3 regions of the Streptomyces sp. NPDC058632 genome follow, and region 2 is predicted to be linked to each of the others. Evidence: riboswitches for the same ligand, from Rfam matches in the RefSeq annotation. Region 2 holds a riboswitch; each other region holds the start of a gene.

Region 1 (10,308 bases), on a different contig from region 2:
AGCGTTGTCGACCGTGTGCAGGGTGACCGTGTTGGGCTGGGCGGCGGCCAGGCGACGGGAGGGCAGCCAGGGGGCCACCGTGTCGCCGGGGCCGTGGACGATCAGGGCGGGGATGCCGACGCGCTCCGGCCCTGTGGTGCCGGGGTGACGACCACCGTGATGGTGGCCGAGGTGGTCGCCATGGCGGCCGGTGCGGCCCTGGGCGGCGCGGACCGCCAGCGGCAGCAGCGCGCCGGGCGTACGGCGGGCGGCGGCGAGGGCCCGGAGTGTCGATTCCCAGCTGAGCACCGGGGAGTCGAGGACCAGCCCGGCGACGTGGTCGCGCAGCCCGGAGCGGGCGGCGGCGCGCAGCGCCATGGTCGCGCCGGTGGACCAGCCGAGCAGGACGACCTGCCGGGCGCCGGCGTCCACCGCGTACCGGATCGCCGCGTCGAGGTCGCGCCACTCGGTCTCGCCGAGGTGGTTGAGGCCGTCGGGCGAGCGCGGTGCGCCCTGGTCTCCCCGGTAGGCGAGGGCGAGCACCGGGAAGTGGTGCCGGTGCAGGAACTCCATGAGGTTCATGGTGTGTTCCCGGGTGGTGCCGAGGCCGTGCACCGCCAGCACCCAGGTGTCCCGGACGCCCGGCACGAACCAGGCGGGGAGCGGGCCGAGTTCACCGGGGACGTCGACGTCGGTGTGGTCCAGGCCCAGGGCCGTCCCCGGGTCGCCGACGTAGAGGTTCGGGGTGAGCCAGACCCGGTCGCCGGGCTCGAGGGTGCCCCGTACGACGCGTTCGACCCGGCGTACGACGGTGTCGGCGGAGGACGGAACACCGTCCAGGACGGGTCCGACGACCGCGTGCGCGCCGTCACCGGCGAGGCCGTAGCGGCCGGGCCGCAGCGCGGCGAGGTGCCGGGTGAGGGTGACCTGTCCGGTGGCGATGCCGTGCACGGTGAGCCGGGGCTCGGTGGGCAGGGGTCTGCCCGGCGGCGCCTTGAGGGCGGCGTCGCTGGCAAGCCGGCCGACCGCCACCGCGGCGACGGAGGCCCCTATCACGGCGGTGACGGCAGCGGCCGTCGCTCTGACAGTACGCACCCACCCAGTGTCCCGGCGGACCGGCCGCCCGGCCACCCCGGCGGCTGCACGGGGCCGAGCTGCCGGGGACTCGGTCGATGGACGCTACGCCGGGGGCCGCCACCGGCGTCGGCCGGTCGCTCCGGGCGGCACACCGCCGCCCTCCGGCATCGGGCAGGCCGGCCGCGCTGCCCGTGAGCCCGTGGACGATCCAGCCGGTCAGCCGTGCTGGCCGTAGCTCTGCAGGCGGTCCGTGACCTCTGCGAGCCGGTCGGTCGACAGGAGGTTCGGGGAGCGGCCGGGGACGGACGAGGCGGTCAGCCAGAGCCGGCACATCCACTCCAGCTGGGCGGTGCGGTCGTAGGCCTGGTCGAGGGTCGTGCCGTAGGTGACGGTGCCGTGGTTCTGGAGGAGGCAGCCGGTGCGGTCCTCGATGGCGCGCAGCATGTTCTCGGCCAGCTCGTCGGTGCCGTAGGTCGCGTACGGGGCCACCCGTACGGGTCCGCCGAGCGCGGCGGCCATGTAGTGGATCAGCGGGAGTTCGTCGACGAGCGTGGAGACGGCCGTCGCGTGCACGGCGTGGGTGTGCACCACCGCGCGGGCGCCGGTCGTGCGGTACACCGCGAGGTGCAGGGGCAGCTCGCTGGTCGGGACCAGGGTGCCGAGGACCTGCCGGCCGGTGAGGTCGACGCCGGTGACGTCGTCCGGGGTCAGCCGGTCGTAGGGCACGCCCGACGGTGTGACCAGCACGGTCTCCCCCACCCGCAGCGAGACGTTGCCGGAGGTCCCGACGACGAGCCCGTCCGCGACGGTCCGGCGGGCCGCCCCTACGAGGGCGGTCCAGGCGCGGGCCTCCCCGTCGCTCGCCGCCCGCTCCTGCGCGCCCCGCCGGTCGACCTGTCGCTCAGCCATGCCGTGATCCTGCCGGGTGACCGAAATCTCTTCAACGGCGTTTCTTCGGTTCCCGCCCGTCCCCGCCCTCCCCCGGCTGCCCGCCCGCGACCGCCTTGACCGACCATGGAGCAGTCAGCTCCATCACGGTCACCCCAATGCCCATCCCAGTTCATCTTCCGTTCATCCAGGTTACCTACCTTCAACGTGCCAATGACTTCGAACGATTGCCTGGGTAAATGGAAAGCTTCTCGCTGATCCTCGCGATTGTGGTGGTAACCGCACTCGCGTTTGATTTCACGAACGGTTTCCACGACACCGCGAACGCGATGGCGACGACCATTTCGACCGGTGCTCTCAAGCCCAAGGTGGCGGTGGCGATGTCCGCCGTGCTCAACCTGGTGGGCGCCTTCCTCTCCGTGGAGGTCGCCAACACGATCTCCAAAGGCCTCGTCGACGAGGCCGGCATCCGTCCCGAGGTCATCTTCGCCGCACTGGTCGGCGCGATCCTCTGGAACCTCCTGACCTGGCTGGTCGGCCTGCCGTCCAGTTCCTCGCACGCCCTGATGGGCGGCCTGATCGGCGCCACCGTCGCCTCGGCGGGCTTCGGCGCGGTGCACGGCGACGTCCTGGTCACCAAGGTGCTGATCCCCGCGATCGCCGCACCGCTGGTCGCCGGCCTGGCCGCGATGTTCGCCACCCGGCTGACCTATCGCCTGGGCCGCAAGGCTGCCGGCAGCAAGTCCTCCGAGAAGGGGTACCGGGCCGGACAGATCGCCTCCGCCGGTCTGGTCTCCCTGGCCCACGGCACCAACGACGCCCAGAAGACGATGGGCATCATCACCCTGGCCCTGGTCGCCGGCGGCACCCTCGCCCCGGACTCCGACCCCCCGCTGTGGGTCATCCTCTCCGCGGGCGTGGCCATCGCGCTGGGCACCTACCTCGGCGGCTGGCGCATCATCCGCACCATGGGCAAGGGCCTGACCGACCTCCAGCCGCAGCAGGGCTTCGCCGCCCAGACCAGCGCCGCGACGGTCATCCTGGCCTCCTCCCACCTCGGTTTCTCCCTGTCCACCACGCACTCCGTCTCCGGTTCGGTGATGGGTGCGGGCCTGGGCCGCAAGGGCGGCGTGGTCCGCTGGTCGACGGCCACCCGGATGTTCGTCGCCTGGGGTCTGACGCTGCCGGCGGCGGCCCTGGTCGCGGCGATCGCCGAGTGGGTCTGCGGCTTCGGCAGCTGGGGCACCGCCCTCGTCGCCGTCTTCCTGATCGGCTCCAGCGCCGCGATCTGGAAGGTCTCCCGGCGCGAGGTCATCGACCACACCAACGTGAACGGCACCGACGACACCGACGGGGAGCAGGGCGGCGTCGTGACCGCGGCCATGGCCGCGGTGGCCACCCCGCCGGCGGGCCACGTGAGCGACGAACTCTCGGCCGCCGTCCCGGCCCCCACCGACCCGACGGCCCCTCCGGCCAAAACCACGGTCTGACCCCACAGCAGGACGCGAAGGAAGAAGAGCACCATGGAGATCGACTGGGCCGCCCTCGGTTCCGTCTTCGGCGTCAGCCTCGTGGTCACCGTGGCCCTGGTGGCCCTGTTCACCCTGGGCATCACCGGCCTGTCCCGTCGTGAACGGGCTGCCGCCCGGGGCGAGTCCGCGGGCCTCGCGGTCACCGGCGCCTACGCCTGCTTCGCGGCCTGCGTGGCGGCGGTGGCGTACGGGATCTACCTGATCATGGCCTGACGGTCCGTCCGGCGGGCGGTGCGGGGCGCGTTGCCTCCGTACCGCCCGTTCGCCGTGCCCGTACCCCTCCGGCATTCACCCTTCGAAACCTCCTGTGGGCCTCGGCACACTTCAGCCCCGCAGGTCAACGGCAAGTTGACGGTTCTTCCGGACCATGGTGAACTGCCGGAGCCAATACGGGCGGCAGGAGAGGAAGCCGGTGCGATTCCGGCGCGGTCCCGCCACTGTCACCGGGGTGAACCACCCCGGGAGCCAGGAACTCTCGCCGCCGGTCTCGTCGAACCAGGGCGTGGACACCCTGAGTGAGGACATATCGCCATGCCCGGCTGCCTGTTCAGGTCGACCAGCGACGCCCCGCCCCCGCTCGGGGCGGCCACCCCCACCGGATCCCCCACCGGCTGAACCCGTGGGTGCCGATCGCGCGTTCGCGTACGGCGCCGCTGCCGGCCTCCTCGGCGACCTGCTCCTCGGCGATCCCCGCCGAGGGCATCCGGTCGCCGCCTTCGGGCGGGCCGCGGCTGCCGTGGAGCACATGCTGTGGCGGGACGACCGGGGCCGCGGCGCGCTGCACACCGCCGTCTGCGTCGGCGGGGCCGTCGCTCTGGGAAGCCTGGCCGCCCGCTGCGTACGCTCCTCCCCCGCCGCCTCCATCGCCCTGACCGGCGCGGCCACCTGGGCCGTCGTCGGAGGAACGTCGCTGGCCCGGGAGGCCCGCGCCATCGGGCGCGCCCTGGCGTCCGGGGACGTGACGGCGGCGCGGGCGCGGCTGCCGCACCTGTGCGGGCGGGACCCGCAGGCACTGGACGCCGACGGAATCGCCCGCGCGGTCGTGGAGTCCGTCGCCGAGAACACCTCCGACGCCGTGGTGGGCGCCCTGGTGTGGGGTGCCGTCGCCGGTGTGCCGGGGCTGCTCGGGTTCCGGGCCGTCAACACCCTGGACGCCATGGTCGGCCACAAGTCCCCCCGCCACCTGCGGTACGGCTGGGCCTCCGCGCGCCTCGACGACGTCGCCGGGTGGCCCGGGGCACGGCTGACCGCCGTCCTCGCCTCGGCCGCCGGGCCGGACCCGCGGGGTGCCGTGCGGGCCTGGCGCGCGGATGCCGCCAGGCATCCGAGTCCCAACGCCGGGCCCGTGGAGGCGTCCTTCGCGGGTGCGCTCGGCGTGCGGCTCGGCGGGACTCTGTCCTACGCCGGGCGGGTCGAGCACCGGCCCGTCCTCAACGACGGTGGCCGTGCCGTGACCGTGGCGGACATCGACCGCGCGGTACGGCTCTCGCGCCGCGTCGGCTGGCTGGCGCTCGGTGCCGGCGCCGTCGCGCGGCCCGTGGTACGAGCGGTGATCCGGTCGGTGGTGCGGACGGCGCACCGTGGGAAGGGATGTACGTCATGAGTGGTGGGGGCCTGCTGGTCGCCGGTACGACGTCGGACGCCGGCAAGAGCGTGGTGACCGCCGGGATCTGCCGGTGGCTGGTGCGGCAGGGCGTCAGGGTCGCGCCGTTCAAGGCGCAGAACATGTCGCTGAACTCGTTCGTGACGCGGGAGGGCGCCGAGATCGGCCGGGCGCAGGCCATGCAGGCCCAGGCCTGCCGGGTGGAACCGCACGCGCTGATGAACCCGGTGCTGCTCAAGCCCGGCGGGGAGCGGAGCAGCCAGGTCGTCCTGCTGGGCCGGGCGGTCGGTGAGCTGAGCGCGCGCGGCTACCACGGCGGGCGGCAACAGCAGCTTCTGGGCACGGTGCTGGACTGTCTCGCGCAGTTGCGGGGCACGTATGACGCGGTGATCTGTGAAGGGGCAGGCAGTCCGGCCGAGATCAATCTGCGGCGCACCGACATCGTCAACATGGGGATCGCCAGGAACGCCGGGCTCCCCGTCCTCGTCGTCGGCGACATCGACCGCGGCGGTGTCTTCGCCTCCTTCTTCGGTACCGTCGCGCTGCTGTCCCCCGAGGACCAGGAACTGGTCGCCGGGTTCCTGGTGAACAAGTTCCGGGGCGATGTCTCGCTCCTCGAGCCGGGCCTGGACATGCTGCACGGTCTGACCGGGCGGCGCACGTACGGCGTGCTGCCCTTCCGTCACGGGCTCGGCATCGACGAGGAGGACGGACTGGCCGTGTCCCTGCGGGGTGCCGTGCGGGAGTCCGCGGTCGCCGCGCCGGTCGGCGAGGACGTGCTGCGGGTCGCCGTGTGCGCGGTCCCGCTGATGTCCAACTTCACGGACGTGGACGCGCTGGCCGCCGAACCGGGCGTCGTGGTCCGCTTCGTGGACCGGCCCGAGGAACTGGCCGACGCCGACCTCGTGGTGGTACCGGGCACGCGCGGCACCGTACGGGCGCTTCAGTGGCTGCGGGAGCGCGGGCTCGCACACGCGCTGACGCGGCGGGCGGCCGAGGGGCGGCCCGTGCTCGGGATCTGCGGCGGCTTCCAGATACTCGGCGAGCACATCGAGGACGACGTGGAGAGCCGCGCCGGCCGGGTCGACGGGCTCGGCATCCTGCCCGTACGGGTCCGGTTCGCGCGGGAGAAGACGCTCGCGCGGCCCGTCGGGGAGGCCCTCGGGGAGCCCGTCGAGGGCTACGAGATCCATCACGGGGTCGCCGACGTACGGGGAGGGACGGCGTTCATCTCCGATGACGGCGGACACGGCCTGGACGGCTGCCGGGTCGGGCAGACCTGGGGCACGCACTGGCACGGCTCGCTGGAGTCGGACGGTTTCCGCCGGGCCTTCCTGCGCGAGGTGGCCGCCGCCGCGGGGCGCCGTTTCGTGCCGGCCCCCGACACCTCGTTCGCCGCGCTGCGCGAGGAGCAGCTCGACCGGCTCGGCGACCTGATCGAACAGCACGCGGACACGGACGCGCTCTGGCGGCTCATCGAGTCGGGCGCGCCGCAAGGACTGCCTTTCATTCCACCGGGAGCGCCCGCATGAGCACAGTGTTGTTGTTGTCGACCGCCGACACCGATCTGCTGGCGGCCCGCGCCGCCGCCGGCGTCTCCTACCGGATCGGCAACCCGACCCGCGTGGACGTGACGGCCGAGCTGCCCGCGCTGCTGGACGGCGCGGACCTCGCCGTCGTACGGCTGCTGGGCGGCAAGCGCGCCTGGGAGGACGGGCTCGCGGCGCTCAGGGCGTCCGGGATCCCGACGGTGCTGCTCGGCGGGGAGGCCGTGCCGGACGCGGAGCTGATGGCCGAGTCGTCGGTGCCCGCCGGTGTCGTGGCGGAGGCGCTGAAGTACCTCGTGGAGGGCGGCCCGGACAACCTGACCGAACTGGCCCGGTTCCTGTCGGACACCGTGCTGCTCACCGGCGAGGGGTTCGAACAGCCGCGGAAGATGCCGGAGTACGGCGTCCACGGCGCCCGCGCCGTACGGGAGGGCCGCCCGACCGTCGGCGTGCTCTTCTACCGGGCCCATGAACTGAGCGGCAACACCGCCTTCGTGGACACCCTGTGCGACGCGATCGAGGCGCACGGCGCCAACGCCCTGCCGGTGTACTGCGGTTCGCTGCGCGGCGCCGACCCCGGGCTGTACGAGACCCTCGGGCGGGCGGACACACTGGTCGCCACGGTGCTCGCGGCCGGCGGCACGCACGCCTCGCGGGCGTCGGCGGGCGGCGACGAGGAGGCCTGGGACATCGGTGCCCTCGCCGACCTGAACGTGCCGGTGCTGCAAGGGCTGTGCCTGACCTCCTCGCGGGCCGCCTGGGAGGCGTCGGACGCCGCCCTCTCCCCCATGGACGCGGCGATGCAGGTCGCCATCCCGGAGTTCGACGGCCGCCTGGTCACCGTCCCCTTCTCCTTCAAGGAGCAGGGCCCCGAGGACGTCCCGGTCTACGTCGCCGACCCCGAGCGGGCCTCACGCGTCGCCGGGATCGCCGTACGGCACGCGGCGCTGAAGCACAAGGCGAACGCCGAGAAGAAGCTCGCGCTGGTCTTCACCGCGTACCCGACCAAGCACTCGCGCGTCGGCAACGCGGTCGGCCTGGACACCCCCGCCTCGGCGGTCCGGGTGCTGGACGCGCTGCGGGACGCCGGGTACGCGCTCACCGACTACCCCTCCGGCGGTGACGAGCTGATCCACCGGCTCATCGCGGCGGGCGGCCACGACGTCGAGTGGCTGACGGAGGACCAGCTGGCGGCCGCGCCCGCGCGGGTGCCGCTCGCGGACTACCGGGCGTGGTTCCGGACGCTGGACCCGGCGCTGCGGGACGCGATGACCGAGGCGTGGGGCGAACCGCCGGGCTCGCTGTACGTGGACGGCGACGACATCGTGCTGGCCTCCCTCCGGTTCGGGAACGTCGTGGTGATGATCCAGCCTCCGCGCGGCTTCGGCGAGAACCCCATCGCGATCTACCACGACCCCGACATGCCTCCGTCGCACCACTACCTGGCCGCCTACCGCTGGCTGGAGAACAGTTTCGGCGCCGACGCGATCGTGCACATGGGCAAGCACGGCACGATGGAGTGGCTGCCCGGCAAGGGCCTCGGGCTGAGCGCGGGCTGCGCTCCGGACGCCGTCCTCGGCGACCTCCCGCTGATCTACCCCTTCATCGTCAACGACCCCGGTGAGGGCACCCAGGCCAAGCGGCGCGGGCACGCGACGGTGGTCGATCACCTCGTCCCGCCGATGGCGCGTGCCGACACCTACGGCGACCTGGCGAAACTGGAGCAGCTCCTCGACGAGTACGCGCTGGTCTCCGACCTGGACCCGGAGAAGGCTCCGGCGGTACGGGCGCAGATCTGGACCCTGGTCAAGGCCGCCGAGCTCCACCACGACCTGCATGTGGACGACCAGCCGGACGACGACGACTTCGACTCGTTCGTCATGCACATCGACGGCTATCTGTGCGAGATCAAGGACGTGCAGATCCGCGACGGACTGCACGTTCTCGGCGGCGGCCCGGTCGGCGAGCCGCGCGTCAACCTGGTGCTCGCCGTACTGCGCGCCTCCCAGGTGTGGGGCGGGCAGGCGAACGCGCTGCCGGGCCTTCGGGCCTCGCTCGCCGAGCACTTCGGGCTGGTGGAGAAGGAGTTGCTGGCCGAACCCGGCGCCCCGGTGAAGGTACCGGTGGAGCTGACGGGACTGGTGGACGGCCCGGCCCGCTCGGCCGCCGACGCGGTCGACCTGCTGGAGCAGCTGTGCCGGCGGATCGCGGAGGGCATGGAGGAGCGCGGCTGGGCGGTCGAGAAGAGCGCGCCGCTGGTGCGCGAGGTGCTGGGTGCCGAACTCCCGGACGCGGTGGCGGTGGTGGAGTTCGCCTGCACCGAGGTCGTGCCCCGGCTGGCCCGGACGACGGACGAGATCGGGCACATCCTGCGGGCGCTGGACGGCGGTTACGTCCCGGCGGGCCCGTCGGGTTCACCGACGCGCGGGCTGGTCAACGTGCTCCCGACCGGCCGGAACTTCTACTCCGTCGACCCCAAGGCGATTCCGTCCCGGCTGAGCTGGGAGGTCGGGCAGTCGCTGGCGGACTCCCTGGTCCAGCGGTATCTGCAGGACACGGGCGAGTACCCGAAGTCGGTCGGCCTGACGGTGTGGGGCACGTCCGCGATGCGCACCCAGGGCGACGACATCGCCGAGATCCTGGCGCTGCTGGGCTGCCGTCCGGTGTGGGACGACGCGTCGCGCCGGGTGACCGGCTTCGAGGTGGTCCCCCTCGAAGAGCTGGGCCGGCCGCGCATCGACGTCACGGTGCGCATCTCGGGCTTCTTCCGGGACGCGTTCCCGCACGTCGTGGGACTGATCGACGACGCGGTACGCGCGGTGGCGGAACTGGACGAGCCCGCCGAGCAGAACTACGTCCGCGCCCACGCCGACGCGGACACCGCCGAGCACGGCGACCGGCGGCGGGCCACCGCCCGCATCTTCGGCTCCAAGCCGGGCGCGTACGGTGCCGGTCTGCTGCCCCTGATCGACGCCCGCAACTGGCGCTCCGACGCGGACCTCGCCGAGGTGTACGCGGTGTGGGGCGGCTACGCCTACGGGCGCGGGCTCGACGGACGGGCGGCGCGCGGCGACATGGAGACGGCGTTCCGGCGGATCGCGGTCGCGGCGAAGAACGTCGACACGCGCGAGCACGATCTCGTCGACGCGGACGACTACTTCCAGTACCACGGCGGCATGGTCGCCATGGTGCGGCACCTGACGGGGGCGAGCCCGGAGGCGTACGTCGGCGACTCGGCGACGCCGGACCAGGTGAAGACCCGGACGCTGGGCGAGGAGACGCACCGGGTCTTCCGGGCCCGGGTGGTCAACCCGCGCTGGATGGCGGCCATGCGGCGGCACGGCTACAAGGGCGCCTTCGAGATGGCGGCCACCGTCGACTACCTGTTCGGGTACGACGCCACGGCCGGGGTCGTGGACGACTGGATGTACGAGCGACTTGCGGTGGAGTACGTGTTCTCGGCGGAGAACCAAGACTTCATGAGGAAGTCCAACCCCTGGGCTTTGAGGGGCATCACCGAACGCTTGTTGGAGGCAGCCGACCGAGGGCTGTGGGCGGAGCCGGACCAGGAGACCCTGGACCGGCTCCGGGCGACCTATCTCGAACTCGAGGGCGATCTGGAGGGAGACGCGTGATCTCCCTGAACATCCCCGCGCAAGCGGGGAGAACTCCGAGTACGTAT
Region 2 (10,308 bases):
CTTCGAGAGCATCGAGTTCCAGGTGCCCGCGGGAAGCCGGCTCGTGCTCTACACGGACGGGCTCGTCGAGGACCGCACCCGGGACATCGACGTCGGGCTCGAGATCCTGCGGGACACGCTGTCCCACCCCGGCCGGTCCCCCGAACAGACCTGCGAGGCCGTGTTCGACGCCCTGCTGCCCGACCGCGCGAGCGACGACATCGCCCTGCTGGTCGCCCGCACCCGTGTGCTCGACCCCGGGCAGGTCGCCGGCTGGGACGTGCCCCGCGAGGCGGCGGCCGTCTCCCGGGTCCGCGCCGACGTCACCCGGCAGCTGGCGGACTGGGACCTGACGCACGCGGGCTTCACCACCGGGCTCATCCTCAGCGAACTGGTCACCAACGCCATCCGGCACGGCACCGTCCCCATCCACGTCCGCCTGCTCCGGGACCGCCGCCTGATCTGCGAGGTCTCCGACGGCAGCAGCACCTCACCCCATCTGCGCCAGGCGGCGACCACGGACGAGGGCGGCCGCGGTCTGTTCCTCGTCGCCCGCTACGCCGAACGCTGGGGCACCAGGTACACGCCGAACGGCAAGGTCATCTGGACCGAGCAGCCACTGAACGGAACGCGGGGCGGGGCCGGCGGCGCCATGAGCGGCGACGACGTGCTCGACCTGTGGACCGACGTCACCCTCTGACCCGCCCGCGCGGACCCGCTCGCGGCATTCATTCCGTTCATCAGTTGCCCGGCCGGGCACTGCTGCGCCGGTCCCCCGACGACGGTCCGGGCGCCGCGGTCGCGCCCGACCACCGCATCCCGGTACCGAAACCACGGCGGCTGAGCCGCTCGCCGGCTCCGGCGTAGCCCGAGGACGGTATGCACCGCCTCGGCGGCGGACGCCCCCACCACCCTGTTCCTCTCCGTCAGGTCACTCGCTCGACGCCGGGGCGGCTCGTTTGGTGCAGGAGGTGATCAGCACCGTTTCCGTGCGGTCGACGCCGTCGAGTGAGCCGATGCGGTCGGCGAGGTAGGTGTGCAGAGCGTTGGCGTATCGACAGACAGCAGGGCGAAGAGCGAGTAGCCGTCGATGTTCGGGACGTTGGGGTGCCGCCGTCGACGCCAGGGAGGTCGAGGTTGGGCTCCTCGCGTATCCGGACGGACGCCAGCTTGGGCCCGCCGGTCCGGACGGCCTCGCGCCACCAGGCAGTTCTACGATTTCAGTTCATGACGACTCCCGACTGCTCCCCGCACCCGCAGGGTGAATTCGACAGTGGCGAAGTCTGCGGGATCCTCACGCGTCCTCACCTCCGACACCGTGGGCATTTCCGCACAGCCTCGCCGACCGACGGACGGCCCCGTGCTCACCAATTGGTGCGCACAGGACCGTAGTTGTCTTTCGTGGTGCGGGTCAGGTGTCCAGCGCGCCGTCCTTCACGGCAGACACGAAGGACGCCCAGCCACCAGCCGGGAACACCAGGACCGGGCCGTGCGGAGACTTGCTGTCCCGGATGGGAACGACGGCTGGGAAGTCGTCGGAGACCTCGATACAGGCACCGCCGTCCGGGTTGCTGTAGCTGCTCTTGCGCCACTTCACGGTACCCGGGGCTATGGATCGCACAGCGTTTCCTCCATCAGGCGCAGGATGAACATTTGCGACTCGGCAGGGGGCATGGCCTTGTCCCGCACTACATCGTAAGCACGTTGCAGGCGTTCGACCCGTGTGCTTTCCTCGATGAGCTCGCCTGTGTGGGCATTCTCCGTGTACGCCACCGGGCGGCCGTCCTTGAGCCGCAAGTACCAGACGTCCGTGGCGACCAGGCCGTGCACTCCGGCCCTCTGCGGGAGGACCTGCACCGTTACGTTTTCCCGCTCGGCCATCTCACCCAGGTACTCCAACTGCCCACGCCACTCCCCCTCGTTCTTCAACGGTGTACGCAGGACTGCTTCAGCGAGGATCGTTCGGAACGGCGGGCCGTCCGCGTCTTCCAGAAGCTCCCGGCGCCCGACCCGGGCCTTCACCTGCCGCTCCAGTTCCGCCCCTTTGATCCCGCCCGCCGCCAGCACCTCCCGCGCGTACCCCTCCGTCTGCAGCAGCCCCGGCACCACGCTCACCGCGAAGTGCCACAGGCTCACCGCCTGCGCCTCCAGCGCCATGTACCGCCGGTACTGCTCGCGGAACTGCGTGTGGTCCCCGGCGGCCAGCTCCCACAGGGCCAGCAGCATCCCCGGGGCCCCGTAGTACTGGTCGAGGGCCTGGGCGACCTCGGGGCTGCCCAGGGTGTCGCCCTTCTCCATCTTGCCGAAGAGCGACCAGTCCCAGCCCAGCCGCTCTCCGAGCTGCCGCAGGCTGACGCCCTTCTGGGCCCGCAGCCGTCGTAGTTCCTCGGCGAACCGCTGACGCGGCTCCTGGCTGCGGCTCGTGACGACGCGGCGCTGCGACAAGGGCGTTCACCTCCACGGACGGTGCGGAAGGCGCGTCCGTCCTCGCTCTCGTGACGCGCCGAGTACGCAACCTAATGCGTGGTGTTGGGGGAATACCGTCGTTTCACGCCGATTCACCCGGTCGTATTCCCCTACCGCGTGCCCGCCGTCGCCTTCTCCGGGGTCACCACCGTGTCCCAGTGGACCGTGCGGTCGCACCAGTGGTCGAGGAGGACGTGGTCGTGGCCCACGGCCAGGAGGCCGGCGCCGGTTTCGGTGCGGTAGGCCTCGACCACCGCCACCAGCGCCGCCGTCGTCGACGCGTCGAGCATCGCGGTCATCTCGTCGCAGATCAGCCAGCGGGGGCGGAGCACCAGCGCGCGGGCCAGGCAGGCGCGTTGGAGCTGGCCGTCGCTGACCTCGTGGGGGCGGCGGGTGAGGAGGTCGGGGGTGAGGCCGACGGAGGCGGCCAGTTCCGGGACGCGTTGGGGGACGGTGTCGCGGCGGCCGGTGGCGCGCAGGGGTTCGGCGATCAGGTCGGCGAGGCTCAGGCGGGGGTCGGCGGAGAGGCGGGGTTGCTGGAAGACCACGCCGAAGGCGGTGCGCAGGTCTCGCGGGGCCCGGTGGCGCCAGTGGCGTACCGGGGTGCCGTCCAGGAGGAGGGTGCCCGCGTCGGGGCGGTGCAGGAGGGCGGCGACCCGGGCCAGGGTCGACTTGCCGCAGCCGCTGGGGCCGAGCAGGCCGACGGCCTCGCCGGGGGCGACGGCCAGTGAGGCGTCACGTACGACGGGGGCCGAGCGTCGGTCGTAGCCGGCGGTGATGGCGCGCAGTTCAAGCACGGGCGGTCTCCGGAGCGGGGCTGGCCTCGACGACGGGGTGGTGGCAGGCGGTGGTGGTGGTCAGGGGCGGGAGGGTGGCGCAGGTGGGGGTGGCCCGGTCGCAGCGGGGGGCGAAGGCGCAGCCTTCGGGGAGGGCGCCGAGTTCGGGGGGCATGCCGGGGATGGGGGTGAAGTCCCGGTCGGGGAGGGCGTTCAGGAGGCCTCGGCTGTAGGGGTGGCGGGGGCCGGGGGTGCCGAAGAAGGTTTTCGCGTCGGTGAGTTCGACGATGCGGCCCGCGTACATGACGGCGACGCGGTCGGCGATGCGTTCGGCGGCGGCGAGGTCGTGGGTGATGATCAGGAGGGCTCGGTCGCCGGCGGCGTCGACGTGGCCGCGGAGTTCGTCGACGGTGTGGTCGACGAGGTCGCGGTCGAGGCCGGTGGTGGGTTCGTCGGCGAGGAGGAGGGGTGCGTCGCCGACGAGGGCGAGGGCGGTGGCGGCGCGCTGGGCGAGGCCGCCGGAGAGTTCGTGCGGGTGGCGGTCGAGGTGGTCGGCGGGGAAGGCCGCGCGGGCGGCGGCCTTTTCCCCGGCTGCGCGCAGGGCCGCGCGGCCGCGTACGCCGGTGAGTGCGGCGACCGTCTCCTCCATCTGTGCGCGGATGGTGCGGACCGGGGTGAGGTGGGCGGCCGGGCTCTGCGGGATGAGGCCGATGCGCCGGCCGCGCACGGTGCGGGCGAGGGTGCGTTCGTCGGCGGCGAGCAGGTCGAGGTCGCCGAGGAGGGCGCTGCCGGCGGTCTGCGCGTTGGCGGGGAGCAGGCCGAGGAGGGCGGAGGCGAGGACGGACTTGCCGCAGCCGCTCTCGCCGATCAGGGCGAGGCATTCGCCGGGTACGACGTCGAAGTGGGCGTCGGTGACGGCGGCGACGGGGCCCGGGCCGGGCACCAGGAAGCGCACCGACAGTCCGCGTACGGAGAGGACGGGAGGTCGCTCGGTCACAGCATGAGCTCCGATCGGCGGCGGGGGTTGATCCGTTCCCGCCACACTCCGGCGAGTCCGGCGATGGCGAGGGTGGGGATGATCAGGAACAGGCCGGGGAAGAGGGTGGGCCACCACTGGCCGGCGAGCAGGGTGCCGCGGGCGCCCTGGATGAGGGTGCCGAGGCTGGCGGTGTGGGTGGGCAGGCCGAGGCCGAGGAAGGACAGCGCCGATTCGTGCCACATGGCGTGCGGGATCATCAGGACGGCGGCGAGTCCCGCCTGTGGCAGTACCCCGGGCAGCAGGTGGCGCAGGACGACCCGTCGGCGGGAGGCGCCGCCGGAGACGGCCGCGTCGATGTACGGGCGGGAGCGCAGGGAGAGGACCTCGGCGCGGACGATGCGGGCGGTGGACAGCCAGTGGGTGGCGGCGACCGACACCACCACCGGCCACACGCCCGGCCGGAACATGGCGACGATGAAGATGCCGAGCAGCAGGTGCGGGACGGAGGAGATGGTGTCGACCAGGCGCATGACGAGGCGGTCGACCCAGCCGCCGAGTGCTCCGGCGGCGGCTCCGACGGCGGTGCCGATCACGGTGGCGGTGAGGGCGGCCACGACTCCGACGAGCAGGGAGACCCGCAGGCCGTAGACGCAGCGCAGCAGCAGGTCGCGGCCCACGTCGTCGGTGCCGAAGGGGTGGGCCCAGCTCGGTGGGAGGAGCTTCGAGGCGAGGTCGACGGCCTGCTGGTCGAGCTGGACCAGCGGTGGGACGAGCAGGACCGCGAGGGCGGTGAGGCCGACCAGGGTGGCGGAGACGCGCAGGCGCAGGGTGTGGGTGGAGCGGCGTGCGGTGCCGCGTGGGCGCCACGCCGGTTCCGTTGCCGGGCCGGGTGTCGTGCCGGCCTTGGTGCGGGCCGTCGTTCCGGCTGTGGATTCAGTCATCGCCATCACATCTCACCGAGCTTCACCCTCGGGTCGGTCAGTCCGTACAGGAGGTCCGCCAGGAGGTTTCCGGCGAGGACGGCGGCGGTGGCGAGGGTCGTCAGCGCGGCCAGGAGCGGGAAGTCGACGGCGGTGGCCGCCTCGACGGTGGCGGCGGCGATGCCGGGCCAGCTGAAGACGGTCTCCACCAGCAGGGCGCCGGTGATGAGTTCGGGTACGCGGGAGCCGATCAGGGTGAGGACGGGCAGGAGTCCGGAGCGCAGGGCGTGGCCGAGCAGGACGGTGCGTTCGTCGAGGCCGCGGGCGCGGGCGCCGCGTACGGGGTCCTCCGCGAGGGCGTCGCCGACGCCCTGGCGTACGTACAGGGTGAACCAGGGGAGCTGGGAGACGGCGAGGACGCCGGCGGGGAGGACCAGGTGGTGTGCGACCTGTCCCGCGGTGACGTGTTCGCTGTCGGTGTCGGTGAGGCCGCCGGCCGGGAGGACGCCGAGGTGGAGGGCGAACAGCCAGACGGCGAGCAGGGCGATCCAGAAGACCGGCGCGGCCTCCAGGGAGTACGCGAGGGAGGTGACCGTACGGTCGAGGGGTGAGCCGGGGCGGCGGGCGGCGAGGACGCCGAGCAGGGTGCCGAGCAGGATGGCGACGGTGAACGCGACGGCGCACAGCAGGGTGGACCACACGATCCGCTCGCCGATGGCCTCGGCGACCGGCTGGCGCAGCACGCTGGACTGGCCGAGGTCGCCGGTGACGGCGGAGGTCAGCCATTCCCACCACTGGACGGCGAAGGGGCGGTCCACGCCGAGGTTCTCGCGGAGCCGGTCCAGGGTTTCCTGGTCGGCGCCGAGGGCGGCGGTGCCGGCGTAGGCCTTGACGGGGTCGAAGGGGGAGGCGGCGGCGATGGCGAAGACGCCGAAGGTGACGACGAGCAGGACGGGCACGGCGAGCAGGGCCCGCCGTGCCACGAGGCGGGCCATGGGGCCCCAGGGCAGTGGGGTCACTTCTTCGGCTTCCAGTCCTCGGCGTTCCACCAGGGGCCGCTGGCGAAGCCGTGCTCGTGCGGTTCGACCTGGGTGGTGAGTGCGTCCCAGCGGTCGGCGAGGACGTAGAGGTGGTCGATGTGGGTGAGGAAGGTGTAGCCGGGGTTCTTGACGAGTTCGCGCTGGAGGTCGTCGTAGGCGGCCTTGCGGTCCTCGGGGTCCTGGCTGCGGCGGCCGGTTTCGAGGGCCTGGTCGACGGCGGGGTTGTCGTAGCGGGCCATGTTGTTGAAGCCGTCGCCGGCGAGGGAGGAGTGCAGGAGGGTGTAGAGGCCGAAGTCGGGGTCGCCGGTGCTGCCGAAGCCGGCGAGGACGGCGTCCTTGCCCATCCGGGGTTCGATGACCTCCCAGGTGGCGCCCTCGACCTTGACGTCGATGCCTGCCTTCTTGGCGTCGGAGGCGTAGGCGAGGGCGTGGTCCTGGCGGACCTTGTCGCCGGAGGGGTAGTAGAGGGTGAAGGAGGCCCGGACGCCGTCCTTGGCGCGGATGCCGTCCTTGCCGGCCTTCCAGCCGTCGCGGTCGAGGATGCTTTCGGCCCCGGCGAGGTCCTGGGGGCGTTCGATGTCCTTGGTGTACCAGGTGTCGTCGAGGGGCAGCGGCCCGTAGGCGGGGCGGCCTGCTCCGTCGAGGATCTTGTCGACCATGGCCTTGCGGTCCACGGCGAGGTCGAGGGCGCGGCGGATCGCGGTGTCGCCGGTGACCTTGTTCGCGGTGGGGAGGGTGACGGCGCGGAAGTCGTAGGAGGTGGCCCGGTAGGTCTTGAGGCCGTCGTCGTTCTTGAAGGTGGCGGCGAGGTTGGGCGGGAGGGTCGCGCCGTCGAGGTCGCCGGAGCGCAGGCGGGTGGCGCGGACGTCGTCGTCGGCGATGATCGCCATGGTGAGTTTTTTCACCTTCGGGGCGCCGCCCCAGTAGTCCGGGTTCGCCTTGAAGGTGAGTTTCTCGCCCTTGCTCCAGCCGGTGAGGACGTACGGTCCGGTGCCGACCGGTTCGGTGTTGAAGGCGCCGGTGTTGGGGTCCTGCCCGCCCGCGATGTGCTCGGGGACGATGGGCAGGACGGTGCGGGCGGCGAAGGCCGCGTACGGGTACTTGAGGGTGAAGACGACCTTGTCGTCGCCGTCCGCGCGGACCTGTTCGACGGCGTCCAGTTCGCTCTTGGCGGTGTTGTTGGTCTTGTCGTCGAGCACCGTTTCGTACGTGTAGACCACGTCCTCGGCGGTGAGGGGTTCGCCGTCGCTGAACGTCACGCCGGAGCGCAGGGTGTAGGTGTAGGTGCGGCCGTCGTCGCCGATCTCGGGCAGGGCCTTCGCCAGGGCGGGCTTGAGTTCCAGGTCGGCCTCCCGGGCGAGCAGCCCGTCGAAGATCTTGGAGTTGCCGTCCTTGCCGTAGCCGAGCAGGGGGCTCAGGGTGTCGGGTTCGGAGGGAACGCCGATCACCACGGACTCGGCGGACCCGCCGCCGCCCGCGCCGGCGTCCGAGCCGCCGGTCGGCGCCGAGCAGGCGGCGGCCAGCGCGAGCGCGGCGGCGGTGGTCGCCGCGCCGGTGGTACGCCGTATTCGTCGGGTCGTCATCGAACCTCACACCTCTGCTGACTGGAATGCGTTGTTGCATATTAATTGCAGCAAGGTTCTGCCCAGGGCCCCGGCCCCTCATGCCGGCACTTCGGCGATCTGCGGCCGCCCGAGTGCCACCCCCTGCCATCGACGGGCGTCGGGCGTCAAGACCGCAGGTGTGCGCGGGGGTACGGGCTGCGGAACGCCGTCCGCGCGCCCCCGGTACCCGCTTGTCACCGGGCCGGAGCCGGTCTACTGTCGCCACGCCTTGGTGAACGGGAAATCCGGTGCGATACCGGTGCGGCCCTCGCCACTGTGATCGGGAAGTCCGGCTCCGGCCCCTGGTCCTGTCCCCGACAGGACCGACGGGGCAGCCACTGGGTCCATCCAGGACCCGGGAAGGCGGAGCTCGGGCGGTGGTACCCGTCAGCCAGGAGACCGGCCAAGGCGCGTCAACCATCCACGAGGTGCTGGAGAGGGTCTGCTGAGCCATGCACATTGCCGAGGGTTTTCTGCCACCGGCGCACGCGGTCGCCTGGGGCGCCGCGTCGGCGCCGTTCGTCGTCCACGGAGCCCGGTCGCTGATCCGTGAAGTCAGGGAACATCCCGAGAGCACGTTGTTGCTCGGTGCCTCGGGGGCGTTCACCTTCGTTCTGTCCGCGCTGAAACTGCCCTCGGTGACCGGGAGTTGCTCCCATCCCACCGGCACCGGGCTGGGCGCCATCCTGTTCCGGCCGCCGGTCATGGCGGTGCTGGGCACCATCACCCTGTTGTTCCAGGCCCTGTTGCTCGCCCATGGCGGGCTGACCACGCTGGGCGCCAACGTCTTCTCCATGGCGGTCGTCGGGCCGTGGGCGGGGTACGGCGTGTACCGGCTGGCGCGGCGGTGCGGGGCGCCGCTGATGGCGGCGGTGTTCTGCGGCGCGTTCGTCGCCGACCTGTCCACGTACTGCGTCACCAGCGTGCAGCTGGCTCTCGCCTTCCCCGACCCGGGGAGCGGGTTCCTGGGCGCGCTCGGGAAGTTCGGCTCCATCTTCGCCGTCACGCAGATTCCGCTCGCGGTGAGCGAGGGGCTGCTGACCGTGCTGGTGATGCGCCTGCTGGTGCAGTCCAGCGGGGGCGAACTGGCCCGTCTCGGCGTGCTGGTGGCCGAAGTCGCCCGCAACAGGCCCGCCGCGTCGGCAACGGCCGGGACGGCGGGAACGGAATCGGAGGTGGCGCGATGACCAGGAACGCGAAGATCAACACGCTGCTGCTGCTCGCCGTGGCCGCGCTCGCGGTGCTGCCACTGGCGCTCGGGCTCGGCGACCACAAGGAGGAACCGTTCGCCGGTGCGGACGGCGAGGCTCAGAGCGCGATCACCGAGATCGAACCGGACTACGAGCCGTGGTTCTCGCCGCTGTACGAACCCCCGTCCGGTGAGATCGAGTCGGGGCTGTTCGCCCTCCAGGCCGCCGTCGGCGCGGGTGTCCTGGCGTACTACTTCGGGGTGCGGCGCGGGCGCCGGCAGGGCGCGGAGCGGGCCCGGGAGCAGCAGCCGGCGCCCGGCCCCGGCCCCGGCCCCGGCGAGGCGGTCTCCCCCGGGCCCCGGGCCTGATCGCGCGTGCTGCCGATCGACGCGGCGGCGCACAGCAGCCGCTGGCGCCGCCGTCATCCGGTGGACAAGGCCGTACTCGGACTGGGTCTCACCGTGCTCGCGATCTCCCTGCCGCCGTGGCCGGGCGCGGCGCTGGTGCTGGTGACCGCGCTCGCGGTGCTGCTGGGCCCGGCGGGGGTGCCGGGCCGGCGGCTGTGGCGTGCCTACCGGGTGCCGCTGGGCTTCTGCGTCACCGGGGCGCTCACGCTGCTCGTGCAGGTGGGCGGTTCGGGCGGTTTGGTGTCACCGGCCCCCGAAGGGCCGCTGCGCGCGGGTGAGTTGCTGCTGCGCACTTCGGCGGCGTCCCTCGGGGTGCTGCTGTTCGCGTTCACCACGCCGATGTCGGACCTGCTGCCGCGCCTGGTGCGGGCCGGGGTGCCCGCACCGCTGGTGGACGTGGCCCTGGTGACGTACCGCATGAGCTTCCTGCTGCTCGACTCCGTGCGCCGGGTCGGTCAGGCGCAGGCGGCCCGGCTGGGGCACACCACCCGGGCGGCGTCCTGGCGTTCGCTGGGCGGGCTCGGCGCGACGGCGTTCGTCCGGTCCTTCGACCGGGCGGCGCGGCTGCAGACGGGGCTCGCCGGACGCGGCTACGACGGCACGCTGCGCGTCCTGGTGCCCGAGGCGCGTATCTCCGTACGGTTCACGGCCGTCAGCGTGCTGCTGCTCGTGGCGCTGGTCGCCGTCACCCTTCTCCTGGAAAGCCGGATGTCATGAGTGCTCCCGCGCCCAACGGTCCCGCACCGAACGGTCCCGCGCTGGTCGCCCTGCGGGACGCGTCCTTCGCGTACGAGGACGGCCCGGCCGTGCTGACCGGCCTCGACTTCGAGGTGCGTCAGGGGCGCGCGCTCGCGCTGCTGGGCCGCAACGGCAGCGGCAAGACCACGTTGATGCGGCTGCTGAGCGGTGGACTGCGGCCGAGCGGCGGCGAGTTGACGGTGGAGGGC
Region 3 (10,308 bases), on a different contig from region 2:
GTGTCCTCCACCGGGACGATGGCGGCCGGGGCCGCGGGAGCTGTCGTGGAGCGGAGTCGGTGTCGTCGGGTGACGCTGTCGTCGGGCGGTGCCGCCGTCCGACGACGCCGGTCGGACGGCGCGTCGTGAATCAGAGCCGTGGGACGTCCTTTTGATACAACGTCACACCTGTGGGGCGCGGTTGCGGAGCACTACCATCCATGGGGTGACAGCGGGAAGCGAATCGGTGCTGGAACTGCTGCCGATGGTGTTCGCCGACCCGGGCGAAGCCCTGGCGGGGGCGGAGAAGGTGCTGGGCGGCCGTCCCACGCCGCTGCACGCGTCCGTCGCCCATCAGGTGATCGGCATGTGGCAGCGGGACTTCGGGGACATGCGGCTGGCCCTGACCCATCTGCGGCGGGCCCGTGACTGGGCGGCACGCACGGACTCGGCCGAGCGGGAGGCGGACGTCCTGGGCACCCTCGGGGTGGCGTTGGTGCACGCGGGGCGCACCCGGCAGGGCCTGGACGCCCTGAGCCGTGGCGTCGAGCGGTGCACCGGGCACACACGCGCGCGTGTGCTGTTCCGGCGTGCGTACGCGTGGTGGGTGCTGGGGCATCACAAGGAGGCGCTGGAGGACGTACGGCGGGCGATCACCGTGCTGCGGCAGGTGGACGACGTGATCTGGACGGCACGTGCCCTGACCCTGCGCGCGACGGTGCATCTGGCACTGGGCGCGGTGGAGCGGGCGGAGGCCGACTTCACCGCGGCGGAGGCGCTGTGGGACACCACGGGCCAGGAGCACGACAAGGCGGACGCCGTGGAGAGCCGGGGTCTCGCCGCGTTCCGCTCCGGTGACGTCCCGGCGGCGCTCAGGCTGCTGGACGAGGCGGAGGAGCGCTACGCCAAGCTCGGCACGCCGACGTTCATGCTCGACATCCGGCGCTGCGAGGTGCTGATGGCGGCGGGACTGGCGTCCGAGGCGCTGGCCGGGGCGGACGCGGCGGTCAAGGCGCTCGACGGGATCGGCGGCCAGTCCACCCGCAAGGCGGAGCTGCTGCTGGCCGCCGCGCGGGCGGCCCGGCTGGCGGGCGACCCGCAGACGGCGATCGCCCGCGCGGCGCTCGCCGTGCGGCTGTTCGCGGGGCAGCGGCGCACCTGGTGGGAGACGCACGCGCGGCTGGTGCTGATCGAGGCGCGGCACGCGGCCGGACGCGGTTCGGGGCGGCTGGTCGCGGAAGCCGCGGGGGTGGCCGACCGGCTGGCCGCGCTGGGCGCGCCGGCGGCACCGGAGGCGTCACTGCTCGCGGGCCGGATCGCGCTGGACCTCGGCTGGACGGCGGACGCCGAGCGGCATCTCGCGATCGCCGCCCGCAGCAGACGCAGCGGTCCTCCGCTCGCGCGGCTGACGGGCTGGGCGGCGCAGGCGTTGCGGGCGCAGGCGGCCGGGTCCGCGCGGGGTGTGCTGGAGGCCTGCCGGCGGGGACTCGACGTGCTCGACGACCACCGGATGACGCTGGGCGCGTCGGAGCTGCGGGCCCGTGCCACCGCGCAGGGCGCGGAGCTGGCCGCCCTGGCGCAGCGGGCGAGCCTGGTTTCGGGCGGGCCGCGGCGACTGCTGGTGTGGAGCGAGCGCTGGCGGGCCACCGCGCTGTCCACGCCGCCCACCCGGCCGCCCGCCGACCCGGCGCTGCTCAGCGGCATGACGGCCTACCGGGAGATCGCCGCCCGCGCGGAGGAGGCGCGGAGGGACGGCAGGGCCGTACCGGCACTGGAACGGGAACAGCGGCGCCTGGAGCGGGAGATCCGTTCCCGCACCCTGCACGTGCGTGGTACGGCGGCCGACGGCCGGGGCCGGTTCGACGTCGGGGGCCGGTTCGACGTCGGCAGGCTGCTGCGGCGGCTGGACGACAGCGGGGACGTCCAGCTGGTGGAACTCGCCGTGCTCGACGGGCGGGTGCAGGTGCTGCTGTGCGGGCAGGGGCGGGTACGGCGGTTCGAGGCGGGGCAACTGGCCGCGGCGGAGACCGAGGCCGAGCATGTGCAGGCCGGGCTGCGGCGCCTGGCCCATCCGGGGGCTCAGGCGCGGCTGCCGGTGGTGGAGGCCGCGGGCCGGCGTCTGGAGGAGCTGCTGCTGGGCCCGGCGGCGGCGCATCTGGGCACCGGTCCGCTGGTGGTCGTACCGCCGGGACGGCTGCACCGGGTGCCGTGGGCGCTGCTGCCGTCGTTGCGGGACCGGGTCTTCAGCGTGTCGCCGTCGGCGAGCGGCTGGCTGCGCGCGCGGGAGACCGCGCCGCCGCCCGGGGGCCGCCAGGTGCTGGTGCGCGGCCCCGGACTCGCGACGGGCGGCGCGGAGGTGCCGGAGCTCGCCGGCCGGTACGGCGGGGCGCGGGTCCTGGAGGAGGACGACGCGAGGGTGGAGCGGGTCCTGGAGGAACTGGACGGGGCCGAGCTGGCGCACATCGCCGCGCACGGCGAGTTCCGCGCGGACGGCCCGCTGTTCTCCTCGCTGCGGATGGCCGACGGGCCTCTGATCGTGCACGACTTCGAGCGGCTCGACCGCAGCCCGTACCGGATCATCCTGCCCTGCTGCGACACCGCCCGGTTCGCCAGTGTGGGTGCCGACGAACTCCTGGGCCTGGTCACGGCCTTGCTGCCGCTCGGTACGGCGGGCGTGGTGGCGTGCAGCGCACCCGTCAACGACGCCGCCGTGGTGCCGCTGATGCTCGCGCTGCACAAGGGACTCGACGCGGGCCTTTCCCTGGCCCAGGCCCTGCGCGACGCACGGGCCTCCCTGCCGGGCGACGCGGTGCACCGGGCCACCGGGTGGGCGTTCTCGGCGTTCGGCGCGGCCTGAGCGGAGACTTCGAGGGCCGGGGTACGAGGCATCAGGCGGGCTGGACCTCCCGGGGTTCGGTCGACCTGGGGTCCGTTGACCGGAGTTCCGTCAGCCGGGGCAGGGCGGTGCGGTCGCTCGCGCCGAGGCGGGTGTAGGCGCTGTACAGGTGGTTGCCGACGGTGCGGACCGACAGGGTGAGGCGTTCGGCGATCTGCCGGTTGCTGAGACCGGTGGCGGCGAGGGTGACGATCTGCCGTTGCCGTGCGGTGAGTTCGCCCAGGACCAGACCCGCCAGCGCGGGGGTGCGGGCGCCCTGGCAGCGGCGGGCGAGGGCGACGGCGCGGGTGCGTGCGGTGCGGGCGGCGCCCGGGTCGCGGTGGGCGGTGGCGGCCTGGGCGTAGGCCTCGGCCGCGAACAGCAGGAAGCCGCGCCGCTCCAGCTCCCCCGCCGCGCGGTCCAGGGCGGGACCGTCGGCGTGTGCGAGGGCGTCGGCATGGGCGGCGAAGACACCGGTGGGCCGCCCGGCGGCCCGCTCGGGGGTGCCCAGGCGGACGGCTTCGTAGGGGTCGCGGGAGGGGTGGTCGACGGGGGTGGCTCCGATGGCGTGCCGCACGCCTGTGACGTCGCCCGACTGTGTCCCGGCGAGGGCGAGTTCGGCTTGGCAGGAGAGGGCGGAGGGCGTCGTGCGCAGTCCCTCGCGGGCCCATGCGGCGGCCTCCCGCACCTCGCCCCGCAGTCGTGCGAACCGGGCCCGCAGTACCGCGTACCCGGCGGGCACCGGGGCTCCCTGCGCCACCAGCCAGTCCCCCACGGGTGCCGGGACCGTCCGGACGTCGTCCTGTTCGATCAGCGCGGTGAGGGCGGCGGCCTCGGCGGCCAGGGCGGGTCCGCACTGCTCGGGGGCGCGGGCCAGCCGTCGCGCCCGCAGCCTGCCGGCCGCGGCCCGCAGGACGGGGCCGTGCAGGGCGTGGGCCAAACGGAGGATCCCCTGATCGTCGACGTGGACCAGACCGTCGTCCTCCAGGCGTTCGAGGGCGACGAGGTCGAGACCGTCCGGGCTCTCCGGGTCCACCGGGTCCACCGGCAACGGTTCGGCGAAGGCGAGGCGGTCGAGCGCCTCGCGCTCGCCGGGGCCGGTACGGGTGAGCAGGTGGGCGGTGCGCTCACGGACGGCCGGGGTGAGCGGCACCGGGCCGCGCCAGGCCCACTCGGCGGTGCCCGGTACGCGGGTGAGCCGCCCGTGTTCCCCCAGCGCGCCGAGGAGTTCGCGCAGCAGCCGCAGGTCGCCGCCGGCGAGGCGGTGCAGCCGGTTCACGGTGAGCGGCTCCAGGGGCCGGCCGCCCGGGCCCGCCGCGACCAGTTGTGCGGTCTCCTCGCGGGGCAGTGGGTCCAGGGCCAGGCGGGGCAGCAGTTCACCGGTCCACAGCCGGGACACGGCGGCGGGTACGGGGGCTCCGTCGGTGACGACGATCAGCAGCCGGGTGTCCGGCCGTACGGCGAGTTGATGGACCAGGGCGGCGGAGGAGTCGTCGAGCAGATGGGCGTCGTCGACGAGCAGGGTCCTTGTTCCCCGGAGGAGTCGGACCGCCCGGTGCAGGGTGACCGATTCCGGCAGCAGCGGGGCGAAGGCGGCGAACGGCATCCGGTGGGCCTGCGGGATTCCCGCGACCCGGGCACAGTCGGTACCGCGGACGGCCTCGGTCACGAGCCGGGTCTTGCCCCGCCCCGCCGGCCCGGTCACCACGAGGCCGCGCCGGGCGCCGGTCAGCGAGCGCCGTATCAGATGGAGTTCGTCCTCACGGCCGGTGAACGGCCAGAGCGGCAAGGGCTCCGGCGTCACCGCGCCCGTCGCGTACGGCGCCTCGTCCCTCTCGTGCGGCGTGAACCGCGTGTACGGCGTGGTCGTGTCCCCGGGGAAAGTCGTCACATCTACAGGAGCGGGGTTACTCACCGCTGATACAGGGCGAGTTGAGTAGACCCCGACTCAGGCGCCGGGGGCCCCGCATGGGGCACCCTGTCGCCCATGACCCCTCGCTACTGCTCGCTGCCGCGGCAGCCGGCCCCCGCCTTCGCGCCGGGGCTCGCCGCCGGGCGGCTCGGCGCGCTGACGGCCGGGCGGCGGATGTGGGTCAACGGCACCGTGCTGCACTACTGCTTCTTCCGCGGCGACACCGACGGGTCGGTCATTCCCGTGCCGGGAACCGGTCGGACCCGCTGGGTGTCGTGGGGTGGCACCAAGACGCAGCAGGACGTGGTGCGTGGGTGCTTCGCCGAGTGGCAGGACCTCGGGATCGGGCTCACCTTCGCCGAGGTCCGCGACCGCTCGGAGGCGGAACTGCGCATCGGCTTCCAGTCCGGCGGCGGCTCCTGGTCCGCCGTGGGCAGGGAGGCGCTCCTGGCCGGTCTGCACGAGCGCACCATGAACTTCGGCTGGGACCTGACCGCGCCCGGGGAGCGCGGGACGGCCCTGCACCAGATAGGGCACGCCCTGGGCATGCTGCACGAGCACCAGAGCCCCTGCGCCGGTCTCCACTGGGACGACGAGGCCGTGTACGCCGAGCTCGCGGGCCCGCCCAACCACTGGAGCCGGGAGCGGACGCACCGGAACATCCTGCGCAAGCTGGATGCGAACGAGGTGAACGGCCCTGTCTGGGACGCCGATTCGATCATGGGGTACGCCTTCGCGCCGGGCCTGATCCTGGAACCGGAGCAGTACCGCGGGGGTGTCCATCCGCCCGGCACCCTGTCCGCGGCCGACAAGGAGTCCGTCCTCGGCTGGTATCCCCCGGCCGAGCGGCCCGGCCCGCCCACACTGGTGCCGTTCCGCTCGGTACCGCTGGGCCTGGGCCCCGGCGAACAGGCCGACTTCCACATCGACCCGGTGGAGACCCGCGCGTACACGGTGGGCACCTTCGGCGACGGCGACCTGGTCGTCGTGCTGTTCGAGGAGCGGGACGGGGAGCCCCGCTATCTCGCCGGGCACGACGACGGAGGAACCCCGCGCAACGCGACGCTCGCGGTCCGGCTCGTCAAGGGCCGCCGCTACTTCGTCCGGATCCGCCTGTACTCCGCACGGGGTTCGGGCGAGACGGCGGTCATGTGCTGGTAGCAGCACCGGGCCGCCGCGACGGACGCCACGACCACTGTCCGGCGCCGGGGGAGCGGTCGGGGGGGGGGGGCCGGGCGGGGGGGGGGGCGCGCCCCCGCGCCCCCCCCCACCCCCCCCCCCACGCGGCCGGCGCCGGCGCGCCGGGGGCCGCCCCGCGGCCCCCCCCCCCCCGGGCGGGGGGGCGGGGGGGGGGGGGGGGGCGGGCCCCCGGGGGGGGGGGGTCACCCCCCCCCGGCCCACGCCACCCCCCGGCCCCACGGGACCGGCCATGCCTTCGCGGGGAACGGTGGACGGCGGCCGGCAGGGGCGCTCAGCAGGGGCGGTCGCCGGCGATGGCGACGCGCTCGGCGACACGGCGCTCACGGCCGTAGTCGTTGACGGCGTAGTGCTGGGTGGCGCGGTTGTCCCAGAAGGCGATGTCCCCCGGCTGCCAGCGAAAGCGCACCTGGAACTCCGGGACGTGCGCCTGCTGGAAGAGGTACCGCAGCAGGCGGTCGCTCTCGTCACGGGCCATCCCGGTGATGTGGGTGGTGAAGGAGGTGTTCACGAACAGCATGCGCCGCCCGGTCTCGGGGTGGGTGCGCACGACCGGGTGTTCCACGGGCGGGAACCGGTCCTGATGGGGGATCAGCCGCTCGGGCCCGTAGAACCTGGCGAAGCCGGGGATGAAGTCGTGCACGGCCCGGGCCCCCTCGATACGGTCCTTCACCTCCTGGGGAAGGTTGTCGTAGGCGGCCGCCATGTCCGCCCACATGGTGTCCCCGCCGAACGGGGGCACCTCGCGCACCTGGAGGACGGCGCCGAGCGCGGGCCGCTCCCGGAAGGTGACGTCGGCGTGCCAGACGTTCTCGTAGGTCGGGGTGGCCGAGTCCCGCTTGTCGAAGCGGACGACGTCCTCGGTGGAACCGGTGGCGAGCAGCGGGTTCGTCTCCAGTTCGCCCCAGTGGCCCGCGAAGGCGCGCTGCTGGTCGGAGGTGAGGTGCTGGGCGCGGAAGAACAGCACCTTCCACTCCAGCAGAGCCCGGTTGAGTTCTTCGCGAAGCGCGGGGTCGAGCGGGCGTGAGAGGTCGACGCCCTTGATCTCGGCGCCGATCGTGCGTGCCTGCGGGACGACGTCGAACCGTTCGTAGGGGCGTTCCTCCCACCCTTCGGGCAGTCGGCGCAGCGTGCGCCGCCCCTCGTGCATCCCGTCCTGCGGGATGCGCGCTTCGCGCAGGCCTACGGCCGGATCAGCATGCGTGACGGTCATGAAGTGCTCCTTCTCGTGTCTGCTTCGCCACGGTGTCCGGCGTCCGCGGGAGGCAGGGGTGCGGGCGGGCCGAAAGCTGCCGGGACGGCCGGGCGCAAGGGTGTCCGGAGCGTCCGCCGGGAAGACGGAGGCGCGGTCCGGATTCAGGGTCGGGGTGCGTCGAGCCTGCGGCTCGAAGGCAGCCGGTTATCGACCGGAGCGTTCACAACCGATTCGGTCCGGGACGCGCAGAGGCCCCGTCATCGTGTTGAACCGGTGTGTGGTCACGGCACTGATTGTGGGATCTCCGCCCTCCTCTGTCAACGGGGGTCACAGGGGGGCGGCGGCGGACGCGTGGAGGCCGGGCGTCACCCGAACCTCCCGGCGCAGCAGTGCGGCCGGCCGCCGGAGCCGGTCCTGTCACGGTCCGTCCCGGCCGGCCAGGCAGCAGTCACCGCACTTCGAGCCGTTCGGCGCACGGTAGTAGAGGCAGCAACTGCGGCGTCGGAACGTGAGATCCGGTCCGGTGATCATTCCCGTACCCGCAAGTCGTCCGGTACCCAGCAACCCGGCCGTGAGGCCGGTGAGCGGTTCGCGCAGTCCGGGGCGGGCCCCCAACAGGGCGTGGGCCGCCCCGACGAGTGCGGAGGCGGCGTTCCCGTCCAGCAGGCGCGGAGCGATCCTGACGCGGAGTCCGGCCGCGAGCCCCCGCAGATGGCCCATCACCTGCTCGTTCAGGGCGAGAGCGGGTTCGGGCAACCGCTCGGTGTACCAGCCGGCGGGGCGGGGCAGGCGGAGGGCCGGCCCGTCGTCGGCACGCTGCAACTCCGTCAGGTCCAGGACGATCCCGTGCAGCAGCGCGCAAGCGAGGGCGGGGGACCACAGGCGTGCCGCGTGTCCGAGGTGGGCGATGGACACACCGGTCCGCGGTTCGCGGGTGTGGTGCCGGTGCGCCACGGCCTCGGCCAGGTCGGTGAAGCCCTTCGCATAGGAGTGGTCGAGCGGATGCCAGCCCTCGTCCCGGCCACCGACGTGCATGACGAAGAAACCTCCGAGGGCCGCCACGTCCCGGAGCGCCGCAGCGACGGCCCCGGCGGACGCCCGAGCATGTTCGGTCATGTCGGGGCGCCTCCTTTCCGGCGGATGTACCGACGCGGATCGATGAGTGGGTGGGCGCGGTCTCAGGAAGCCGTACGCCGCCGCGGTGGCGTGATGGCGTACAGGTCGAGGATGTCCGGTCGGGGCACTACGCCGGGTCCGCCGGCACGTGCCCAGGCGGCGATGTCCTCGGTGGCGTCCGGGTCGTTGACCAGTCCGAGCCAGACGGGCCGGGCGCCGGCAGCCCGGCCCGCCGCGGAGGGCTGGACGACGATGACGTTGGCCTGGTCGCACACGTCCAGGCACGCGGACACCCGCACAGGTACCTCCGCGCGCAGGCGCGCTGTCTGCGCCGCGTGGTCGACACCGATCACTTTCGGGCTGCCACAGCAGCAGTCCCTGCACACGACCACCCGGCAGGGCACTGGGGCGGGCTCCGAGGTCGCGACGTCGACGGACGTCGTTTCGGCCGGGCGCGCGTCGGCGGGCATGCGGCATCGTTCCTCTCTCCGGGGAGATCCGCCCCGGGGATGCGTCGAGGAGGCGACCGTGTGAGTCTCCTGGCTCCCGGGTCGATGCTCGCTCCGCGCCTTCCCACCCTGGTGCGGGCAGTGGTCGTGTGCGGGGCTCGCTCGCCGATCACAGTGGCGGGACCGCGCCGGATTCACACCGGCTTCCTCGTTCCGCCGTCGCCCTGTCGCCGGCCATCATTCCATTGCGCGGGCCCTCGCACCACGGTGGCCTCTGCCCCCGCCCGGAGGTGACCGGCCGGGCGGACAGGGCGTACGCGGACGGGAACGTCATTCCGCCTCCTGGACGTGCGGTGCCGTCGCGGGCGGCTCGGCCGGACGGTCCCGTCCTCCGTCGCGGCCGGACACCACGACGGCGAGGAGCCCGACGACGACCGCCCCGGCCGCGAGCCGTCCACCCGCCCGCGCCGCCCAGGCCGGCCAGGTCACACCCGTACGTCCCCCGGGCGCGCCCAGCCGCCCGGCCCTGCGGGCCGGCCGCAGCAACCGGAGCAACAGGAGCACCGCGACCGGCAGTTGCAGCAGCCAGAGCACGGTGCGCGGCCACTCCCCGTACCAGACGTTGGTCCCGTACAGCAGCGTGTGCCACACGCTCAGCACGTACACGACGATGACGAACCGGTGCAGCCGTCGCCAGGCGTTCGCTCCGATGCGGTGCCGGACGTAGAACAACAGGCCCAGGGGGATCGCCAGATACAGGGCGCCCTGACCGAGCGGGATGGCGACCCTGCCGGTCCCGGAGTCGTACCAGCCCGGCACGAAGCTGTCCGCGAAGCCCGCCCACAGCCGCTCGGCCCAGCCCGAATCCGCCTCGTAGCGGACGAGTTCCGCCGCGAACATCAGCGCGTGCGCGAGCATCAGGGCCATCGTGGTCAGGCTCGTGGTGCGGTGCCAGCGTTCCAGTACCCGTCGGGAGACCGGCAGCCGGGCGGGACGCGGCCCCGACAGCAGCAGTCCGAGCATCACCGTGCCCCACGCCCACAGCAGGCCCGACCACCCGAACGCCTGGCTGAGCAGATACATCCAGTAGGTACCGGGATCGGCCATGAACGGCATGACCGCGACCGTGTCGGAATCGCCCGAGTCCACGCGCGCGTACAGGAACACGAACACGGCCACCGTGACCACCACCGCCGCGGTGGCGTCGGGCAGAGCCGAGCGCAGATCGCCCCGCAGGGCGACACGGTCGGCGGGCGGGCGTTCTCGTCCCGGCCGGGAGGCTGTCCCGTCTTCGTCCGGACTCGCGTCTGACAGCATCAAGGGCCTCCCGGGCGCTGGCACCGCAGGGATGGTGCACGTGTGTCGTGGGGCAACCAGTCTGGCTGAGGGGACGACAAGTCACCGATACCCGATCCAGCCAGAGCCCGGAGCGATGACGAGGGCCGGCAGCTCACCGATCCGCTGCGGCCGCCGTTCCCGACTTCCCACCGGGTCCAGTGGGTACTGCGGATCCGCCGTCGCCGCACAGCCCGCGCGCGGCCGCCGGGCTTCCCCGCCCCGGCTGTCGCACCACTCTCATTCAGGA

What was found. A riboswitch is a leader RNA that binds a small molecule or an ion and turns the genes downstream of it on or off. The one in region 2 is predicted to bind cobalamin.
Region 1: it holds a riboswitch for cobalamin, as region 2 does, so the genes downstream of both, ACFWVE_RS26265 (cobalamin biosynthesis protein) here and ACFWVE_RS09675 (energy-coupling factor ABC transporter permease) in region 2, are expected to answer to the same signal.
Region 3: it holds a riboswitch for cobalamin, as region 2 does, so the genes downstream of both, ACFWVE_RS11720 ((2Fe-2S) ferredoxin domain-containing protein) here and ACFWVE_RS09675 (energy-coupling factor ABC transporter permease) in region 2, are expected to answer to the same signal.

What each region holds. Positions count from the first base shown of each region.
Region 1 is NZ_JBHXQZ010000080.1:3,592-13,899, reverse strand. Features, by position in the region: gene ACFWVE_RS26285 (alpha/beta hydrolase) at 1-1,074, opposite strand, end outside; gene ACFWVE_RS26280 (class II aldolase/adducin family protein) at 1,273-1,965, opposite strand; gene ACFWVE_RS26275 (anion permease) at 2,184-3,434, shown strand; gene ACFWVE_RS26270 (hypothetical protein) at 3,468-3,689, shown strand; cobalamin riboswitch at 3,812-3,974, shown strand; gene ACFWVE_RS26265 (cobalamin biosynthesis protein) at 4,096-5,079, shown strand; gene ACFWVE_RS26260 (cobyric acid synthase) at 5,076-6,611, shown strand; gene cobN (cobaltochelatase subunit CobN) at 6,608-10,261, shown strand.
Region 2 is NZ_JBHXQZ010000017.1:73,926-84,233, forward strand. Features, by position in the region: gene ACFWVE_RS09635 (SpoIIE family protein phosphatase) at 1-679, shown strand, start outside; gene ACFWVE_RS09640 (DUF397 domain-containing protein) at 1,391-1,600, opposite strand; gene ACFWVE_RS09645 (helix-turn-helix domain-containing protein) at 1,588-2,424, opposite strand; gene ACFWVE_RS09650 (ABC transporter ATP-binding protein) at 2,556-3,242, opposite strand; gene ACFWVE_RS09655 (ABC transporter ATP-binding protein) at 3,235-4,218, opposite strand; gene ACFWVE_RS09660 (ABC transporter permease) at 4,215-5,147, opposite strand; gene ACFWVE_RS09665 (ABC transporter permease) at 5,147-6,115, opposite strand; gene ACFWVE_RS09670 (ABC transporter substrate-binding protein) at 6,136-7,743, opposite strand; cobalamin riboswitch at 7,978-8,187, shown strand; gene ACFWVE_RS09675 (energy-coupling factor ABC transporter permease) at 8,217-8,951, shown strand; gene ACFWVE_RS09680 (energy-coupling factor ABC transporter substrate-binding protein) at 8,948-9,322, shown strand; gene cbiQ (cobalt ECF transporter T component CbiQ) at 9,329-10,078, shown strand; gene ACFWVE_RS09690 (energy-coupling factor ABC transporter ATP-binding protein) at 10,075-10,308, shown strand, end outside.
Region 3 is NZ_JBHXQZ010000023.1:54,859-65,166, reverse strand. Features, by position in the region: gene ACFWVE_RS11745 (CHAT domain-containing protein) at 245-2,836, shown strand; gene ACFWVE_RS11740 (LuxR C-terminal-related transcriptional regulator) at 2,868-4,745, opposite strand; gene ACFWVE_RS11735 (M12 family metallopeptidase) at 4,842-5,927, shown strand; gene ACFWVE_RS11730 (TauD/TfdA dioxygenase family protein) at 6,238-7,176, opposite strand; gene ACFWVE_RS11725 ((2Fe-2S)-binding protein) at 7,576-8,274, opposite strand; gene ACFWVE_RS11720 ((2Fe-2S) ferredoxin domain-containing protein) at 8,337-8,678, opposite strand; cobalamin riboswitch at 8,807-8,936, opposite strand; gene ACFWVE_RS11715 (ferric reductase-like transmembrane domain-containing protein) at 9,054-10,040, opposite strand.